One region of the Sodalis sp. RH22 genome, then DNA from elsewhere that is predicted to be linked to it. Evidence: predicted binding sites of a transcription regulator. Region 1 holds the regulator's gene; the other holds the start of a gene.

Region 1 (10,154 bases):
CACGATCTCACCAAAGGCGATGGATAAAACGTCGTCATTGTCTATAGAGGATATCATGCGCCTGCTTCATACCATGCTCCGCGTCACCGATTTACAGCAATCAATTGATTTTTATACAAAAATACTAGGAATGCGCCTACTGCGCACCAGCGAAAATACGGAGTACAAATACACCCTGGCCTTTGTCGGCTACACCGAGGAGACGGAAGGCGCGGTGATTGAATTGACCTATAACTGGGGCGTCGATAGCTACGAGCTGGGTACCGCCTACGGCCATATCGCGCTCGGGGTTGACGATGTGGCCGCTACCTGCGACCGCATTCGCCAGGCCGGCGGCAAGGTGACCCGCGAAGCGGGACCGGTCAAGGGCGGCACGACGGTTATCGCTTTTATCGAAGATCCCGATGGTTATAAAATCGAGCTGATTGAACAAAAACATGCCGGCAAGGGCCTGGGCAAATAAAGTACCAGCCCGGCCCCGCCAAATCCGCTATCCTGGGGAGAAGGGAGCGGATTCGCCATGCATCCGGCGCTAAAATTTGCCATAATGCGGGCTGTTTTCCTTAAAAATTAAGAACAGGCATGGCTGAACTTGATGATGTAAATACCCTTCGCGGCCGTTTTCGCGGCTTTTATCCAGTGGTAATCGATATTGAATCCGCGGGCTTTAACGCCGCAACCGACGCCTTGCTCGAAATCGCCGCCGTCACCCTCAACATGGACGATGAAGGCTGGCTGGTCACCGACCAATGCCTGCATTTCCATGTCGAGCCTTTTCCCGGCGCGCAACTGCAGCCGGAAGCCCTGGCCTTTAACGGTATCGACCCGACCAACCCGCTGCGCGGCGCGGTGAGCGAGTACGAGGCGCTGCATGAAATTTTCAAAATGGTGCGCAAAGGCATTAAGGATCGGGGCTGCAACCGCGCGATTATCGTCGCGCACAATGCCGGGTTCGACCACGGATTTCTTATGGCGGCGGCCGGACGGGCGGCATTAAAGCGTAATCCTTTCCATCCGTTTGCCACCTTCGACACCGCTGCTCTCAGCGGGCTGGTGCTGGGCCAGACGGTGTTGGCCAAAGCCTGCGCGGCCGGAGGCATCGAATTTGACGCCGGCCAGGCGCATTCCGCGCTCTATGACACCGAACGCACCGCTGAATTATTTTGTGAGCTGGTTAATCGCTGGAAACGTCTCGGCGGCTGGCCTGTTCCCCCCGTCGGCGAGCCTGCCGCCGGCGAGCACGCCTAGCCGATGCTTGCGTCCGGCGGTTAAAAACCCCCGCCGCAAGGGGCGGGGGTTATCCGCAGGCGTCCCGGGGAACTCAGGAAGGGGTCTGGTTTTCCTGGGAGTTGTATTTTACCGCGGTCTCTTTGATCAACGGTTGCAACTCGCCGTGCTGATACATTTCGATAATGATATCGCAGCCGCCGACCAGTTCGCCGTCCACCCACAGCTGTGGGAAGGTCGGCCAGTTGGCGAATTTCGGCAACTCGGCGCGAATATCGGGATTTTGCAGGACATCCACATACGCGAAACGCTCACCACAGGCGGAAAGCGCCTGTACTGCCTGTGCGGAAAAACCGCAGCCGGGCAATTTTGGCGAGCCTTTCATATAAAGAAGAATCGGGTTCTCAGCTATCTGCTGCTGAATTTTTTCAATCGTCGTCATTGTCTCGCTTCCTCAAGCCAGCATCTGGCCTTATCTGCACTGTGCGGGATTACACGCAGTCTCTTCATTTTAGCCACTACCGGCTAAACAAATAAACGTTTTTTTGCCGGCCCGCGCGGTAAAGGCGCGTCAATTCACTCCCGGCCCGCCCACGTAGGACAGGCAATACTATCACTGTAGCGGCTTTTACCCCCTGCCGCCGAACAAAACGGGCTGAAACATTCGGTGCACACCCTCAAAATATGTTGAATAAAGCGCCGCTGAACGCTGTTAAATGCAGCAAAATCGAACTTATTCACGTTTATACACAATAAGTAGTGAATTGATGATGCAATGACGAGGTAAATAGCTTAAATTCCTGTGAGGTGTTGATAACCCCCTATTTTGGGCCACATAAGGATAGCGTTTATCATGCGTTTATGCTTTACGCTTTTTGTGTTGCTTTTTACCCAGTTGTTTTTGAACCTGGCACATGCCGCGCCGAGCGCCGGCGTCAATGCCGATCAGCGCAAATCCCAGGCAGCGGCGGCAAAAACCGGCGACCGGCGCAAACGCAAACCGGTAAAAATAGCCAAGAAAAGCAAACCTGTCGCCAGCGCGCCCGCCGTCAGTGAAAAAGCCAGCATTAAAAAATCGCCGGAACCGGCGCATGAAAAAGCCGGCGTGAAACGGCCTTTGGAACCCGCGGTGGCGAAAACCGGCGCGAAGAAAAGCAAAACCTCCCCTCTTGCCAAGGCATCAAAAACCACGGCGACGAAAAAAATAGCCTCCTTCACTCCGCCGAAAAAAGGCTATAAAAAAGGTTACGGCCGGCACCGGATGATAAAAGATCAGGCGGCGGTAGAACTGGTGGCCAACGATCAGCCGATAAAGATGAGCGAGAGCCATAAGAAACGCTACCAGACCGCCAAGCTTACCGCCATGAATAAACTCCTCTCCCAAATGGGCAAGCCTTACCGTTGGGGCGGCATGTCGCCTAATACCGGCTTTGACTGCAGCGGCCTGATTTATTATGCCTACAAGGATGTGGTACGCATCCATATGCCGCGCACAGCCAACGAAATGTACCACCTGCGCGACGCAGCGCCGGTTAAGAAAGACGAGCTGGAAAGCGGCGACCTGGTCTTTTTCCATATTTCCAATCGCGGCGCGGCGGATCACGTCGGCGTCTATCTTGGCAATGGTCGCTTTATCCAGTCGCCCCGCACCGGCAGCGATATCCGTATCAGCTATCTGAGTGAGGATTATTGGCAGGATCATTACGTGGGCGCCCGCCGGGTGGTCACGCCGAAAAATATCCGCTGAAGGCGCGCCGGAAAAAAAAGAGGAGCCAAGGCTCCTCTTTTTTATATCTGAACCGAGAGGGTGTCAGTTCATGACGGCGGTAAAGCTGAAGACAATAATCACCAGCAGCGAGAACACCGTGGTCAGTAACGACATTTTTAAATCGCTGTCCATTCTATCTCCTTAACGTAAACCAGGGCGCCGGCCTTATCCACCGGCCCGCAGAGCAGTTATCGTCAGTTTGCCATAACAGCGATGAAAAAGCTTGCTCCCAACCTGTAGCCGCCACATTTAACACTTTCACTTTGGCGCGGGATGAACGAAAATTAACGGTTAATTCCACAGCGTCGGAAAGTGCTTGCGCCTTCGACAGACATTATTCCAGCCAGGGCGTACGGGAGTATCAAAGGCATGGCAACCATTAAAGATGTGGCAAAACGCGCTAATGTATCGACAACCACCGTTTCGCATGTGATCAATAAAACCCGTTTTGTTGCGCAAGACACTCAAATTGCCGTGCTGGACGCCATTAAACAACTGCATTATTCACCCAGCGCCGTGGCGCGCAGCCTGAAGGTCAATCGCACCAAGTCCATCGGCCTGCTCGCCAGCACCAGCGAGGCGCCCTATTTCGCCGAAATTATCGAGGCGATTGAGCACCATTGCTTTGCTCGCGGTTATACCCTGATATTGTGCAATTCGCACAATGATCTCGAAAAACAGCGCGCCTATCTGGCGATGCTGGCGCAAAAGCGCGTCGACGGCCTGCTGGTGATGTGCGCCGAGTATCCCGAAACGCTGCTGGATATGCTTGAGGAATATCAGCATATCCCCATGGTGGTCATGGATTGGGGTGAGGCCCGCCGTGATTTTACCGACACCATTATCGATAACGCCTTTGCCGGCGGTTATATGGCGACGCAATATTTGCTTAAACGCGGCCATCGCGCCATCGGCGCCATTCCCGGACAGCTGGCGCGCAACACCGGCGGCGGCCGCCACCGCGGCTATCTGCATGCCATGGCGGAGGCCGGCATCCCGTTAAACGACCGCTGGATTGTGCAAGGCAATTTCGAGCCTGAATCCGGCTACCTGGCGATGAAACAAATCCTGGCGCAAACGCCGCGTCCCACCGCGGTCTTCTGCGGCGGCGACATTATGGCCATGGGCGCACTGTGCGCCATTAATGAAATGGGCCTGAGCGTACCTGAGGATATTTCTATCATCGGCTACGACAACGTGCGCAATTCGTGCTTTTTCAGCCCGGCGCTGACCACCATCCATCAGCCTAAAGAGGATTTGGGCGAGGCGGCGCTTACCATGCTGCTCGATAGGATTACCAGCAAACGCGAGAACGCCAAAACCATCGAAGTCCATCCGTCGCTGATTGAACGCCGTTCGGTCGCAGACGGTCCCTTCCCCGCTTAAGGCCACGCGCCAGGCCCGGGCAACGGGCTGGCGCCTCCAGGGTCTGTTGCTATGTAAAGCGCCGTCCGCCTCGGACACAAGATTTTTCATATAATGATCTCTGTGCAAAGAGTTATTGTTTCAGCGAGAAATCATTAAGTTATAATGGGAAATACATTAGCGCGTTAGCTATTGTCTAAATTAAAATGCAGGCTTATACTCAATATCGTTAACAATTATAACGAGTTGTCTAATAAATTTGTATAAAAGTATGTCGTGTTTTCCAACATGACATCACCCTTTTATAAAGCGCCCGGCTAAGTCGCAGTCTAAGGTTTACTTTATATTCCTCTGTTGATGGTGATACTTCAGACACCACGGATAACCGTGGATTCTTATAAAGCCCGCAGGCATGGTGAGTGCTTTTCCTGACGGGGCACTGCAGAAGAAAGGTGATGGAGAAGCTATGAGTTCCTCGTGCGTTGAAGACCTGAGCTTTCATGATAATGATTGGTACCGTATCGTCCATGAATTGCTCTCTGAAGCCGGTATTGAACTCAATGGTTCAAGACCATTTGATATCCGAATCAAGAATCCGGGATTTTTTAAGCGCGTATTGCAGGATGGATCTTTGGGATTGGGCGAGAGTTACATGGATGGCTGGTGGGAGTGTGAGCGGCTGGACATTTTTTTCCAGCGTGTTCTCAGGGCGGGTCTGGAGAATAAACTTCCGCATCATTTAAAAGATACCTTACGCATTGCCGCCGCCCGGCTGATGAACCTCCAGTCGCGCAAGCGGGCCTGGATCGTGGGCAAAGAACATTACGATTTGGGTAACGATCTGTTTGAAAAGATGCTCGATCCCTATATGCAATATTCCTGCGGCTACTGGAAACAGGCGACCACCCTCGAGGAAGCCCAGCAGGATAAGCTGAAGATGATTTGCGAAAAACTGCAGCTGCGACCCGGCCTGACGCTGCTGGACGTGGGCTGCGGCTGGGGCGGGCTTGCCGCCTACGCGGCCAGGAATTATGGCGTATCGGTACAGGGCGTCACTATCTCTGCCGAGCAGCAAAAGCTGGCGCAAACGCGCTGCGAGGGACTGGATGTCACCATTTTGCTGCAGGACTATCGCGATCTGGATATGCAATTTGACCGTATTGTTTCAGTCGGCATGTTCGAACACGTAGGCCCCAAGAATTACGCCACCTATTTCAACGTTATCGATCGCAACCTGAAACGGGATGGCCTGTTCCTGCTGCATACCATCGGCTCGAATATCACCGATATGAATGTCGACCCGTGGATAAATAAGTATATTTTTCCTAACGGCTGCCTGCCGTCGGTACAGCAGATTGCCCATGCCAGCGAAAAGCATTTTGTTATGGAAGACTGGCATAACTTCGGCTCTGATTACGACAAAACGCTCATGGCCTGGTATGAACGTTTTGTCGCCGCCTGGCCGGCGCTGTCCAACAAATACTCCGACCGTTTTTACCGAATGTTCAGTTATTACCTGAATGCCTGCGCGGGGGCATTCCGCGCGCGCAATATCCATTTATGGCAGGTATTGTTCAGCCCGGAAGGCGTGGATGGCGGTATTCGCGTACCCCGTTAATACCATGGAACGCCAGGCCCTTTAACACCGCACTCAAGGCAGGCGTGTTAAAGGGAGAGCGCGCCGATGGGGTCGAAGCGGCCATCTCCTGGCCGCCAGAGCGCCCCATGGCACGCCTGGCTCGCCAACACCGCACTCAAGGCAGGCGTGTTAAAGGGTATTTAACGTCGCGGCAATCGCCGCCTCCCGCTGCGCCAGCACACGCTCCACCGTATCCACCACCGCCTGGGTCTGGGGATCGATTTCAATATTGATTTGCTGCCCCAGCCTTTTTTTACCCAACGTGGTGCGCATCAGGGTTTCCGGTATTAAATGCACGCAAAATTTATCGGCCGCCACCTCGCCGATAGTCAGGCTGATGCCGTCGATGCCGATATATCCTTTATACAGGACATATTTCATCAGCGCTTTGTCCGGCATTCTGAACCAAATCTGCCGATTATTTTCCGACGTCACGATTTTCACAATCTCGGCAGTGCACATGATATGCCCGGACATCACATGTCCGCCGATCTCGGCGTTAAAGGTGGCGGCGCGTTCTACGTTCACCTCATCCCCCACCTGCAGATCGCCCAGATTGGTCACCCGCAGCGTCTCTTTCATCAAATCAAACGCCACCACGTCGCCGTTAATGCCGCTCACCGTCAGGCAACAGCCGTTGTGCGCCACGGAGGCGCCCTCCTCCAGACCGGACAACATCGCCGCCGGCAGGGAAACGAAATGCGTGCGAAAATTCGCTTTTTCTTCAATTGCCACAATGGGCGCGGTGCCCTGAACAATACCCGTAAACATAACCTTGGCCTCTGTAAACCACCGCTGGAATCAGTCAGGCTAGTGTGCACGATTTCCCCAGGAAATCCAAATCCGCCGCCGCACGGATTTGTGTCGTCCCGCACTGGTATAACCGGACAAATGCTTTACACTATGCCGCAGATTTTTAACCTTTATGTTAACTTTCGCCTGCTTATTCCATACACATAAAACCATAGGTGCCTACGTGCAGAAGTACTTCCTGGAAGCGCGTACATTAATGTCCTTGGCCATACCGGTTATTTTCGCGCAAATAGCCCAAACGTCGATGGGCGTGGTCGATACCATCATGTCCGGCTCCGTCAGCGCGACGGATATGGCGGCGGTTGCCGTCGGCACGTCCATCTGGCTGCCCACCATCCTGTTCGGCCACGGTCTGATCCTGGCCCTCACGCCGGTTATCGCGCAGTTGAACGGGTCCGGGCGGCGCGAACGTATCGCCCATCAGGTACGCCAGGGATTCTGGCTGGCGGCGGCCGCGGCGATTTTGGTTATGGCGGTGCTGTATAACTGCCGCCTGGTCATCGAGAGAATGCGCCATGTCGATCCCGTGCTGGCGCAAAAAGCTGTCGCCTACCTGCATTACCTGCTGTGGGGCGCGCCCGGCTATTTGTTTTTCCAGGTGCTGCGTTGCCAATGCGACGGTCTGTCCAAAACCAAGCCCGGTATGGCGATAGGTTTTCTCGGCCTGCTTGCCAACGTGCCTATCAATTACATTTTCATCTACGGCAAATTCGGCATCCCGGCCATGGGCGGCGTGGGGTGCGGCATCGCCACCGCATCCGTCTACTGGCTCATGTATGTGGTGATGTGGCTTTATATGCGCCGGGCCGGCAGCTTTCAGGATTTGCATCTGCCGGGCGGGTTTTCCCGGCCCGACTGGACGGCGCTGCGCCGGCTGGCCGGCCTGGGTTTACCCGTCGCCCTGTCGCTGTTCTTTGAAGTGACCCTGTTCGCCGTGGTTGCGCTGTTGGTGACGCCGCTTGGCATCGTCGCGGTGGCGGGACATCAAATAGCCTTGAACTTCAGCTCCCTGATGTTCGTGCTGCCGCTGTCGATGGGCGTCGCTGCCACGATCCGCGTCGGATTCCGCCTGGGGCAAAATGATGTGGAACAAGCGCGGGTCGCCGCCTGGACCAGCCTGGGCATGGGCGTTATGCTGGCCTGCGTGACCGCGGTATGCACTTTCCTGTACCGGGTGGAAATCGCCCGGCTGTATAACGATACGCCGGCGGTGGTGGCGATGGCCTCCCATCTGATGGCGCTGGCGGCCATCTACCAGATCTCCGATTCGATCCAGGTGATTGGCAACGGCGTACTGCGCGGATACAAAGACACCCGTTCGATTTTTTTCATTACGTTTACCGCCTACTGGTTGCTGGGCCTGCCGTGCGGATATGTGCTGGCGCTGACGGATTATGTCGTGCCGGCCATGGGGCCGAGCGGTTTCTGGACAGGCTTTATCATCGGCCTGACGTCGGCGGCACTGCTGATGACGCTGCGTATGCTTTGGCTGCAGCGCCAGCCCTCACGGCTGATTCTCAATCGGGCGGCGCGCTGACGGCGCCCTGGCGGTTAAAAAACCGGCACGCTGTGTATTAGATGGGCAGTTGTCGGTCGCGGGCGGTAAAAAACGCTTTTTCCTCTTGCATGCGGTGATATTGCCCGTTAATATTCGTCCCGCTGTCAGGCAGATGGCGATGTGTAAAATGCGTTCTTAGCTCAGCTGGTTAGAGCACCACCTTGACATGGTGGGGGTCGATGGTTCGAGTCCATTAGAACGCACCACTTCTTGTGCGTCCGTAGCTCAGCTGGTTAGAGCACCACCTTGACATGGTGGGGGTCGGTGGTTCGAGTCCACTCGGACGCACCATATTATTTTCCTCCCTGGTCTGTACCCCGCTGGTGAACGCAGTTACCTGCATTTTCTTCTTTTTTTCTCTCCGTTACGTCAACCTAAAAGCGGCCGGCAAAACAAACATCCGGGATCCCGTGGTGTTAATCCCTCATGGCGTTATTGTTATCTGTTGCTGGTATTTACGTCCATTGTTGCGCACCGGTTACCGATTTTATTGTGCATCTGCGCAACACTTGATACTAAAAATTTGCATATTTACCACAAATGCACTCTTTTTCACGGCTTACGCATTATTTGTGCTGTTTTTATCTTGTTTCCGCCGGCCCAATAACTATAATACAAAACGTTATTTCAATTGAATGGCTTAAGCCCCGTTGATTTGCCAAATACTAATTAAAACAGACTTATCCACTACCGCTTGCCGGCACGTTCGGCCAGATAATTTAGCTATATTTTCATCATTTTCTCACTTTTGTCTCCTATCCTTGAACATGGGGAACAGGCTCGCAAGGCTGCACAATTTTTCGTCGTCGATATTCACCGGCGATATATCAGATTTATCATCCAACACAACTTGCAGATATCATTGTTATGAAAAAGACAAAAATCGTTTGTACCATCGGTCCAAAAACTGAATCGAAAGAAATGCTGTCAAAGCTGCTGAACGCGGGCATGAACGTCATGCGCCTTAATTTCTCCCACGGCGACTTTGAAGAACACGGCAACCGCATTACCAACCTGCGCGCCATCCTGCAGGAAACCGGCAAGAAAGCCGCCATCCTGCTCGATACCAAAGGGCCGGAAATCCGTACCATGAAACTGGAAAACGGCAACGATGTTTCCCTTACCGCCGGCCAGACCTTTACGTTCACCACCGACCAGACGGTAGTCGGCACCAAAGAACGCGTCGCGGTCACCTACCCGGGCTTTGCCAAGGACCTGTCGGTCGGCAATACCGTGCTGGTGGATGACGGCCTGCTGGGCATGGAAGTTATCGACGTTACCGATACCACCGTGGTCTGCAAGGTGTTAAACAACGGCGACCTGGGCGAAAACAAAGGCGTTAACCTGCCGGGCGTTTCCATCGCCCTGCCGGCGCTGGCGGAAAAAGACAAAGGCGATTTAATCTTCGGCTGCGAACAGGGCGTGGACTTCATCGCCGCCTCGTTCATCCGTAAACGCTCCGATGTCCTGGAAATTCGTGAACACCTGAAACAGCATGGCGGCGAACATATCCAGATCATCTCCAAGATTGAAAATCAGGAAGGCCTGAACAATTTTGACGAGATTCTGGAAGCCTCCGACGGCATCATGGTTGCCCGTGGCGACCTGGGTGTGGAAATACCGGTGGAAGAAGTGATCTTTGCCCAGAAGATGATGATCGAAAAATGTAACCGCGCACGTAAAGTGGTCATTACCGCCACCCAAATGCTCGATTCCATGATCAAGAATCCCCGCCCGACCCGCGCTGAAGCCGGCGACGTGGCCAACGCCATCATCGACGGCAC
Region 2 (10,154 bases), 2.0 Mb from region 1:
GCCAGTGCCGCAGGGTGCGATCGTAAAAGCCGCCGCCCATGCCCAGGCGCTGGCCCCGGGCATCAAAGGCCACCAGCGGGGTAAACAGGATATCGAGATGCCGCGCCGGCAAGAGCTGGGTCACGTCCAGCCGCGGCTCGCTGATATGCAGGCGGTTCAGCACCAGCGGCGTATCGGGCCTGTAGCGCAGGAACAACAGGTGGCCCGGGCTGAAAGGGTGCAGCACCGGCAAATAGACGCGCTGGTCGCGTTGCCAAAGCGCCTCAATAAGCGGCCGGGTATCCAGCTCGCCGTCAAACGATAAAAACAGCGCCAGGCTGCCGGCCGCGGTAACCCGCGGGTCGGCCAGCAGGGTTTTGACCAGCGCCGCGGCCGCAGCGGCCTGTTGGCCCGGGGTGAGCCGGCGGCGTTGCCGGCGGATATGGTTGCGGAGGCTTTGCCGCTGCAGGGACGTTTCGGGCGACTGGGTCATGGCTGATTACGCGCTATACCGGAAAAAGAAGGTAATAAAGTATGTCATAAAGACGGTCCGGGGGGATGTCATAACGTACGCGGATAAAGAAATCGGGTCTGAAAAAGCGCTGTCGGGGAATAGAGTGTGGCAGGGGGGAAGCCTGATACGCCGTGCCGAGAGCCGTACCAAGCCGCGCCGCTGACGCGCGCGTCCGCTGCTGATGCAAACCGACGCTACGCTATAAAGGGATCTCCGAGATGCCGCCGCAGGCTGTAACCCTTGAACCCATGGTTCAAGGTGAACGCAGCGTTATAACCTTAAGGCTTCTCGGACGAACCGAGCTTGCGCACCAGTTACAGATCGCCACATTCTTGTGGTAAAAATTATCGGCTCAGGGGACGGGCCCGCTGGCGAACACCTCAGAGAAATTTTGTATTCCTGTTCCGCGGGATTTTCCCGGCGGCTATCGTTACTCGAACTGCGTGCCTGGTCGCTCGGAGATACGGCCCTGTTCTACCAGTGCCTGCTCAATCGTCTGCTGCAGTAACCGGATCCGCTGTTCCATGTTGGCGGCGTAATCACGGGTTTTAACTCTTTCCTGCGCCAGTTCGTGGCATACGTTCAGTGCCGCGATAAAAACAAGCTGTTCTGTATTGGTGACTCTAGTGCGAACTTTGAGATCTTGCAACCGCTGATTAAGATCTTCCGCCGCCTGGTTCAACGCTTCTTGTTGTTCCGGCGGGCAATTTACCCTTAACGTGCGGCCAAAAATTTGAATATCTACCGGTTGTGCGGACATACCACCTTCCTGCTTTGTTACCGCGCCGACGCCAGGCCACTCCCGTTTCACCATTGCGGGAGCACAGGGCGGGCGCAACTATACTCTATATCCATGCGCTATATCAAACAGAAGAATCCATATAAAACAGAAGATACACGCCCTTTCTGGTATAGCTACGGACCTTGGTGGTAGCATAACACGAACTTATCCTGCCAACGACGATGAAAGCGCATGTCTATACAAAATACCTTTCCCGACTACGATAACCTGACCCAACTGCTTAACCAACAGGCCGTGGCGCTGACGCCGGCGGAAATGCATGGTTTGATAAGCGGCATGCTGTGCGGCGGCAACAAGGATCACAGTTGGCAGACGCTGGTGCACGAGCTGACCAACGAGGGCATGGCCTTTTCCCAGACCCTGGCCGACCCGCTGCGCCAGCTGCACGAAGCCACCGCGCAAACCCTGGACGACGAGGAGTTTATGTTTCAGCTGCTGCTGCCCGACGACGACCGCGCCACGGTATTCGAGCGCGTGGACGCGCTGGCCGGCTGGGTAAATCATTTCCTGTTGGGGCTGGGCGTGATGCAGCCGCAGCTGGATAAAATCAAGGGCGAGCTAAAGGAAGCCATCGACGATCTGCGCAATATCGGCCAGCTCGGCTATGACGAAGATGAAGATCAGGAAGAGCTGGCGCAGTCGCTGGAGGAAGTCGTTGAATACGTGCGTATGGCCGCCATTCTTTGCCATAATGGATTTACCCGCTCGGAGCACGCCGGCCCGCTGGAAAAGCCAAAGCCGACGCTGCACTGATCGCCGCAACCGGCAGCACCGCCCGTTGAATTGTTGAGAGTATGGCAAGGCAGGAGAGAGTGATGACATCACAAGAATTTTTACGCCGCCGGCAGGCATTGTTGGCCAACATGGCTCCGGCCAGCGCCGCCGTCATTTTTGCGGCGCCGGAGGCGACGCGCAGCGCCGACAGTGAATATCCCTATCGCCAGAATAGCGACTTCTGGTATTTCACCGGGTTCAACGAACCGGAGGCGGCGCTGGTGCTTATCAAAAGCGACGCGACCCATTCGCACAGCGTGCTGTTCAACCGGGTGCGCGATCCCGGCGCCGAGACCTGGTTCGGCCGCCGCCTGGGCCAGGAGGCCGCCCCGGCCAGACTTGCCGTGGACCGGGCCTTGCCGTGGGACGAAATCAATCATCAGTTGCACCTGCTGCTGAACGGACTGGATGTGGTCTATCACGCCCAGGGACAATACGCCTTTGCCGATACCCTGGTGTTTAACGCCCTCGATACCCTGCGCCGCGGCTACCGTCAGCATTTGCGCGCGCCCGCCACGCTTACCGACTGGCGCCCCTGGGTGCACGATTTCAGGCTGGTTAAATCGGCGGAGGAGCTGGCGGTCATGCGCCGCGCCGGCGAAATCACCGCGCTCGGGCATACCCGCGCCATGCGGGCCTGTCGTCCGGGGCAGTATGAATACCAGCTGGAAGGCGAAATCCTGCATGAATTCAACCGGCACGGCGCCCGCTATCCTTCCTACAATACCATCGTCGGCAGCGGCGAAAACGGCTGTATTCTGCACTACACCGAAAACGAGGCGCAGATGCGCGACGGCGATCTGGTGCTTATCGACGCCGGCTGTGAATACCAGGGGTATGCCGGCGATATCACCCGCACCTTCCCGGTGAACGGCAAGTTCAGCCCCGAGCAGCGGGCGGTGTACGACATAGTGCTGGCGATGCTGGAGAAATCCCTGGCGTTGTACCGGCCGGGCACCAGTATCCGCGAAGTCAATGAACAGGCGGTGCGGGTTATGGTCTCCGGGCTGGTGGCGCTGGGCGTAATGAAGGGCGACGTGGACGGGCTTATCGCCGCCCAGGCCCATCGGCAGTTCTTTATGCACGGCTTAAGCCATTGGCTGGGGCTGGATGTGCACGACGTCGGCGACTACGGCACCCCGGAGCGGGGCAGGACCCTGGAGCCGGGCATGGTGCTGACCATCGAGCCGGGCATTTATATAGCCGCGGACGCGGATGTGCCGCCGCAATATCGCGGCATCGGCATCCGCATCGAGGACAATATCGTTATCACCGAACAGGGCAACGACAACCTCACCGCATCGGTGGTCAAGGACCCGGATGCCATCGAAGCGCTGATGGCGGCGGCGCGCTAGCCTATGTCGGTGATCATTATCGGCGGCGGCATGGCCGGCGCCACCCTGGCGCTGGCCTTGTCCCGCCTGACCGGCGGGCGGCTGGAGATCGATTTAGTGGAAGCGGCCGCGCCGGAAAGCCGGCGCCATCCCGGTTATGACGCCCGCGCCATCGCCCTGGCCCAGGGCACCAGCCAGCAATTAACCGCCATCGGTGTCTGGCCTTCGCTGATGTCCTGCGCCACGCCCATCACCCGTGTCGAGGTCAGCGATAGCGGCTATCCGGGTAAAGTCTCGCTGTCCGCGCGCGACTACCGCGTGCCCGCGCTGGGTTATGTGGTGGAGCTGCACGACGCCGGGCAGCGTTTATTTGCCCTGCTGCGCCAGGCGCCGGGGGTAAGGCTGCACTGCCCCGCGACGCTTACGGATATTACCCGCCGCCAGGACGATATCCTGGCGCGGCTTGACAACGGGACGGAGCTGACCGGCTCGCTGCTGGTGGCGGCGGACGGTTCGCACTCGCAGGCGGCGCGCCATTGCCATATGCAGTGGCGCCAGGAGGACTATGGGCAACTGGCGATTATCGCCAATGTCACCACCGCTGAGGCGCATCAGGGCCGGGCTTATGAGCGTTTTACCGAACATGGGCCGCTGGCCATGCTGCCCATGTCGCAGGGGCGCAGCGCGCTGGTGTGGTGCCTGCCGCAGTCCATGCGCCAGGAAATCACCGGCTGGAGCGAAAGCCGGTTTATCGACGCGCTGCAAGCCGCCTTCGGCTGGCGGCTCGGGCGTATTACCGCCTGCGGGCAGCGGCAGTGTTACCCGCTGCAGCTGCGCACCGCCACGCGCCAGGTAAGCCATCGGCTGGCGCTGGTGGGCAACGCGGCGCAAACCCTGCATCCTATTGCCGGCCAGGGGTTCAACCTGGGCTTGCGTGACGTGATGACCCTGGCGGAAACCCTGGCCGAAGCCCTGGCGCGGGGCGAGGACCCGGGCGCCTACGCCACCCTGCAGCGCTATCAGCAGCGCCGTCTGCCCGATAAGGACCGCACGGTCGGCATTACCGACGGCCTGATACATTTGTTTGCCAACCGGCATCCGCCGCTGGTGGTGGCGCGTAACCTGGGTCTTGCCGCCATGGCCGCTTCGCCGGGGCTGCGCGACGCGCTGGCGCGGCAAACCCTGGGCTGGGTGGCGCGTTAGCACCCTTACGCTGGTTCCCGGTCTTTAAAAGGATATTACAGTTATGCAAGCATTTGACGTGGTCATCAACGGCGGCGGCATGGTCGGCCTGGCGCTGGCCTGTGGACTCCAGGGCAGCGGCATGCGCGTGGCCGTGCTGGAACAACAGGCGCCGGAGCCGGTGCCGCCGGCCGATAACCCCGCGCTGCGGGTATCGGCCATCAACGCCGCCAGCCAGCGCCTGCTGGAACACCTGCAGGTCTGGGACGATATCGTCGCGCTGCGCGCCAATCCCTATCAGGGCATGCAGGTCTGGGACAACGATGGCTTCGGCAATATCGCCTTTGACGGTAAACAGCTGGGCTACGCCCATCTGGGCCATATCGTCGAGAACCCGGTTATCCACCAGGCGCTGTGGCGCCGGGCCGGGCAGCTGTCCGACGTGACGCTGCTGTGCCCGCGCGCGCCGCGCCAGATTGCCTGGGGCGAGAACGAAGCGTTTATCACCCTCGACGACGGCGGCATGCTGACCGCCCGGCTGGTGGTGGGCGCGGACGGCGCCAACTCCTGGCTGCGCCGCTACGCCGATATTCCGCTGACCTTCTGGGATTACCAGCATCACGCACTGGTGGCCACCGTGCGTACCGAACATCCGCACGGCGGCATTGCGCGCCAGGCGTTTCACGGCGACGGCATCCTGGCGTTCCTGCCGCTGAGCGATCCGCATCTTTGCTCCATCGTCTGGTCCCTGCCGCCCGAGAGGGCGCAGTCGCTCCAGGAACAGGCGCCGGCCGGATTTAACGCGCAGCTGGCTGCGCACTTCAACCTGGCGCTGGGGTTATGCGAATTGCAAAGCGAACGGTTAACCTTCCCCCTGACCGCCCGCTATGCGCGGGATTTCGCCGCCCACCGCCTGGTGCTGGTGGGCGACGCGGCGCATACGGTCCATCCGCTGGCCGGGCAGGGGGTAAATCTCGGTTTTATGGACGTGGCGGAACTGCTGTCGGAGCTGCGCCGGCTGCAGCAGGCCGGCAAGGATATCGGCCATCATCCCTACCTGCGGCGCTATGAGCGCCGTCGCAAGCATAGCGCCGCCGTGATGCTGGCCGGCATGCAGGGGTTCCGCCAGTTGTTCGACGGCAATAACCCGCTGAAAAAATGGGTGCGCGACGCGGGACTGCGCCTGGCCGATACGGTACCCGGGGTCAAACCCCGGCTCATCCGCCAGGCCATGGGGTTAAACGATCTGCCCGCATGGCTGGAACCGGGCGCGGTTTGACTGAAATAAACTAATTTAACCCGCTATTTTGCATTATATTTTCTAATCCGATATCGGGAATAAAGTCTTTGCCCCTGACCAAAGTCAGGGTTTTTTGTTATCATATTTTGCTTTTGACGGCCGGCATTTATTGTTTGTGCGCCGTATTCGCCACTTTGCCAACATAACATGCTGATTCATGCCTATCCCCTCCGCCTGCGCCGCCCTGGCCGCAGGATAATTTAATTTATGGTTTCCCCCGGGATTCAGTGGTAACTTCTGGCAAAAGGTATCGTTTGCGCCGCCGGATTCGCTGTGGGCGTCGCGGCGTAAAATTCAATTTTACAGCTCCTGATTTGACGACAAAGAGGACGAGATGGCCCAGCTGACATCGTTGTATGAACAGCACATAGCGTGCGGCGCGAAAATGGTGGACTTCCATGGCTGGATGATGCCGCTGCACTATGGCTCCCAGCTGGAGGAGCATCACCAGGTGCGCCGCGACGCGGGCATGTTTGATGTGTCCCATATGACCATTATCGATTTAACGGGTCCGCGCACCCGCGAATACCTGCGCTACCTGCTGGCGAACGACGTGGCCAAGCTCACCGTGCCCGGCAAGGCGCTCTATAGCGGCATGCTGAACGCCTCAGGCGGCGTTATCGACGATCTGATCGTCTATTTCCTCGAAGAGACTTATTTTCGCCTGGTGGTGAATTCCGCCACCCGCGACAAAGACGTCACCTGGGTGACCGACCACGCGGCCCCCTACGGTGTGTCGGTACGGGTACGCGACGACCTGGCGCTGATTGCCGTACAGGGCCCGCGGGCGCAGGAGAAAGCGCGCACGCTGTTTACCCCCGCGCAGCAGGCGGCGGTGGCCGGGATGAAACCGTTCTTCGGCGTGCAGTCGGAGGATTTATTTATCGCCACCACCGGGTATACCGGCGAGGCGGGATTTGAAATTGCGCTGCCGAAAACCGAGGCGGAGTCCTTCTGGCGCAAACTGCTGGCGGCGGGCGTCAAACCCTGCGGCCTGGGCGCGCGCGATACGCTGCGCCTGGAAGCCGGCATGAACCTGTACGGCCAGGAAATGGATGAGCGTATTTCTCCCCTGGCGGCCAACATGGGCTGGACCATCGCCTGGCAGCCCGAGGATCGGGATTTTATCGGCCGCGAGGCGCTTGAAGCCCAGCGCCGCGCCGGCACCGACCAACTGGTCGGCCTGGTGATGACGGAAAAAGGTGTGCTGCGCAACGACCTGACGGTACACTTTACCGACGCCGACGGTAATATGAAAACGGGCGTGATAACCAGCGGTTCGTTCTCGCCCACCCTGGGTTTCAGCATTGCCCTGGCCCGCGTGCCCGCCGGTATCGGCGAGCACGCCATTGTATTAATCCGTAACCGCGAAATGCCGGTTAAGGTCACCAAACCTGGTTTTGTACGCGCCGGTAAACCGGTCGTTCAATAATTAACTTTGCAAGAGTGAGGAAGGCAATGAGCAATGTGCCGCAAGAACTAAAATATACCCCCTCCCACGAATGGGTGCGCAACGAAGGTAACGGCGTGTATACCGTCGGCATTACCGAACATGCCCAGGAACTGCTGGGCGATATGGTGTTTCTCGACCTGCCGGACGTCGGCACATCCTTCGCCGCCAGCGACGATTGCGCGGTAGCCGAATCAGTGAAAGCCGCCTCGGATATCTATGCGCCCATCGGCGGCGAGATCGTGGCGGTGAACGAAGAGCTGGAAGCGTCGCCGGAACTGGTGAACAGCGCGCCCTACACCGAGGGCTGGTTGTTCCAGATCAAGGCCGACGACGAAAGCGAGGTCGCCGGATTGCTTGACGCCGAGGCCTATGAGGCCACGCTTGACGAAGACGAATAACCGCCACCGAGACCCGGCCCCGCACGGTTAATTAGCCATCCGGGGCCAACAGGCGGGACAGGGCGTCGCCACACCGGCCCCTGTCCCTGCCGAGCACGTTGCCTTTCCCCGTCCCATGCCCGATGCAGGAATTGTTGTTTATGACCCAGACTCTCAGCCAGCTTGAACACCATGACGCTTTTATCAAGCGTCATATCGGCCCCAGCGCGCAGCAGCAGGCGCACATGCTGTCGGCTATCGGCGCCGCGACGCTCGACGCGTTGATTGGCCACATCGTCCCGGCCGACATCCAGCTGCCGGCGCCTCCGGCGGTCGGCGATGCGGCCACGGAATCCCAGGCGCTGGCGGAGCTCAAGGCCATGGCGGGTCTTAACCAGCGTTTTAAAACCTATATCGGCATGGGCTACAGCGCGGTGGTCACCCCGCCTGTGATCCTGCGCAACATGCTGGAAAACCCGGGCTGGTACACCGCCTATACGCCTTACCAGCCGGAGGTCGCCCAGGGGCGCCTTGAGGCCTTGCTGAATTTCCAGCAACTGACCCTCGACCTGACCGGGCTGGATATCGCCTCCGCCTCGCTGCTGGATGAAGCCACGGCGGCGGCGGAAGCCATGGCGCTGGCCAAGCGCGCCAGCAAGCTCAAACAGGCCAACGTGTTTTTTGTCGCCGACGATGTCCATCCGCAAACGCTGGACGTGGTGCGCACCCGCGCCGAGACCTTCGGTTTCGAGGTGATCACCGGCCCGGCCCCGCGCGCGCTGGAACAGCAGGGTGTTTTCGGCGTGTTGCTGCAACAGACGGGCACCACCGGCGAACTGCATGATTACCGCGCGCTGCTGGCCGAACTGAAAACCCGTCACATCATCAGCTGCGTGGCGGCCGATATGATGGCGCTGGTACTGCTGGCGGCGCCGGGCGCGCAGGGGGCCGACGTGGTGTTCGGCTCTTCCCAGCGTTTCGGCGTGCCCATGGGCTACGGCGGCCCGCACGCGGCGTTTTTCGCCGCCCGTGACGACGTCAAGCGCTCCATGCCGGGACGTATTATCGGCGTGTCCCGCGACGCGGCCGGCAGTACCGCCCTGCGCATGGCGATGCAAACCCGCGAGCAGCATATCCGCCGCGAAAAGGCCAACTCCAATATCTGCACCTCGCAGGTACTGCTGGCCAATATCGCCGGCCTGTACGCGGTCTACCACGGTCCGGAAGGATTGAAACGCATCGCCGCGCGCATCCATCGCCTGACCGCCATCCTAGCTTCCGGCCTGACGGCGGCGGGACTGACGCTGCGCCATGCCCGGTGGTTCGATACCCTCACCGTCAATGTGGCGGATAAAGACGCGGTGATAAGCCGCGCGCTGGCCCGCGGCATTAACCTGCGCGCCGACCTGGACGGGGCGGTGGGGATAACGCTTGATGAAACCACCGGCCGCGACGACCTTGCCGCGCTGTACGGCGTGGTGACCGGCGGCGACGCCGTGCTGGATATCGATGCCCTTGACCGCGCGGTCGGGGACGTCATCCCGGCGGATCTGCTGCGCGCCACGCCCATCCTGACGCATCCGGTGTTTAACCGTTACCACAGCGAAACGGATATGATGCGTTATATGCATCAGCTGGAACGCAAGGATCTGGCGCTTAACCAGTCGATGATCCCGCTCGGCTCCTGCACCATGAAGCTGAACGCCGCCGCCGAGATGATCCCCATCACCTGGCCGGAGTTCGCCGAGCTGCATCCGTTTTGTCCCGTCGGGCAGGCGGCCGGCTACCAGCAGATGATCGCCCAGCTCTCCCGCTGGCTGGTGCAGCTTACCGGCTATGACGCGCTGTGCATGCAGCCCAATTCGGGCGCGCAGGGAGAATACGCCGGCATGCTGGCCATACGCCGCTATCATGAGAGCCGCAACGAGGGCAACCGCCGTATCTGCCTGATCCCCAGCTCCGCCCACGGCACCAACCCGGCGTCCGCCCAGATGGCCGGCATGTCGGTCACTGTGGTGGCCTGCGATAAAAACGGCAATATCGATTTACACGATTTGCGCCGGAAAGCCGAACAGGCCGGCGATCAGTTGTCATGCATCATGGTGACCTACCCGTCGACCCACGGCGTATACGAAGAGACCATCCGCGAAGTCTGCCAAATCGTGCACCAGTTCGGCGGCCAGGTGTATCTGGACGGCGCCAATATGAACGCGCAGGTCGGCATCACCTCGCCGGGCTTTATCGGCGCCGACGTTTCGCACCTGAACCTGCATAAAACCTTCTGCATTCCCCACGGCGGCGGCGGCCCGGGCATGGGCCCCATCGGCGTGAAAGCGCATCTGGCGCCGTTTGTGCCGGGGCATGCCGTAGTACATATCGACGGCGTGCTGACGCGCCAGGGCGCGGTATCCGCCGCCCCGTTCGGCAGCGCCTCGATCC

The links. Region 1 encodes PurR, which represses purine synthesis genes. Its sites were predicted from a motif close to CANGCAAACGTTTGCNTG; they were not measured.
Region 2: gcvT (glycine cleavage system aminomethyltransferase GcvT) is a predicted target of PurR. The motif match lies at 6,123-6,140, and genes of this name have one in related genera.

The regions. Positions count from the first base shown of each region.
Region 1 covers NZ_CP178731.1:1,097,466-1,107,619, reverse strand. Annotated here, with positions in the region: gene gloA (lactoylglutathione lyase) at 56-463, shown strand; gene rnt (ribonuclease T) at 583-1,248, shown strand; gene ACL2XN_RS05050 (Grx4 family monothiol glutaredoxin) at 1,322-1,669, opposite strand; gene ACL2XN_RS05045 (NlpC/P60 family protein) at 2,081-2,974, shown strand; gene ACL2XN_RS05040 (YnhF family membrane protein) at 3,038-3,127, opposite strand; gene purR (HTH-type transcriptional repressor PurR) at 3,365-4,381, shown strand; gene cfa (cyclopropane fatty acyl phospholipid synthase) at 4,827-5,978, shown strand; gene ACL2XN_RS05025 (riboflavin synthase subunit alpha) at 6,129-6,770, opposite strand; gene ACL2XN_RS05020 (MATE family efflux transporter) at 6,976-8,349, shown strand; tRNA gene ACL2XN_RS05015 (tRNA-Val) at 8,500-8,576, shown strand; tRNA gene ACL2XN_RS05010 (tRNA-Val) at 8,585-8,661, shown strand; gene pykF (pyruvate kinase PykF) at 9,238-10,154, shown strand, end outside.
Region 2 covers NZ_CP178731.1:4,867,890-4,878,043, forward strand. Annotated here, with positions in the region: gene ACL2XN_RS22135 (5-formyltetrahydrofolate cyclo-ligase) at 1-472, opposite strand, end outside; RNA gene ssrS (6S RNA) at 700-883, opposite strand; gene zapA (cell division protein ZapA) at 924-1,253, opposite strand; gene ACL2XN_RS22150 (YecA family protein) at 1,467-2,048, shown strand; gene pepP (Xaa-Pro aminopeptidase) at 2,111-3,424, shown strand; gene ubiH (2-octaprenyl-6-methoxyphenyl hydroxylase) at 3,428-4,606, shown strand; gene ubiI (FAD-dependent 2-octaprenylphenol hydroxylase) at 4,650-5,864, shown strand; gene gcvT (glycine cleavage system aminomethyltransferase GcvT) at 6,220-7,317, shown strand; gene gcvH (glycine cleavage system protein GcvH) at 7,344-7,736, shown strand; gene gcvP (aminomethyl-transferring glycine dehydrogenase) at 7,877-10,154, shown strand, end outside.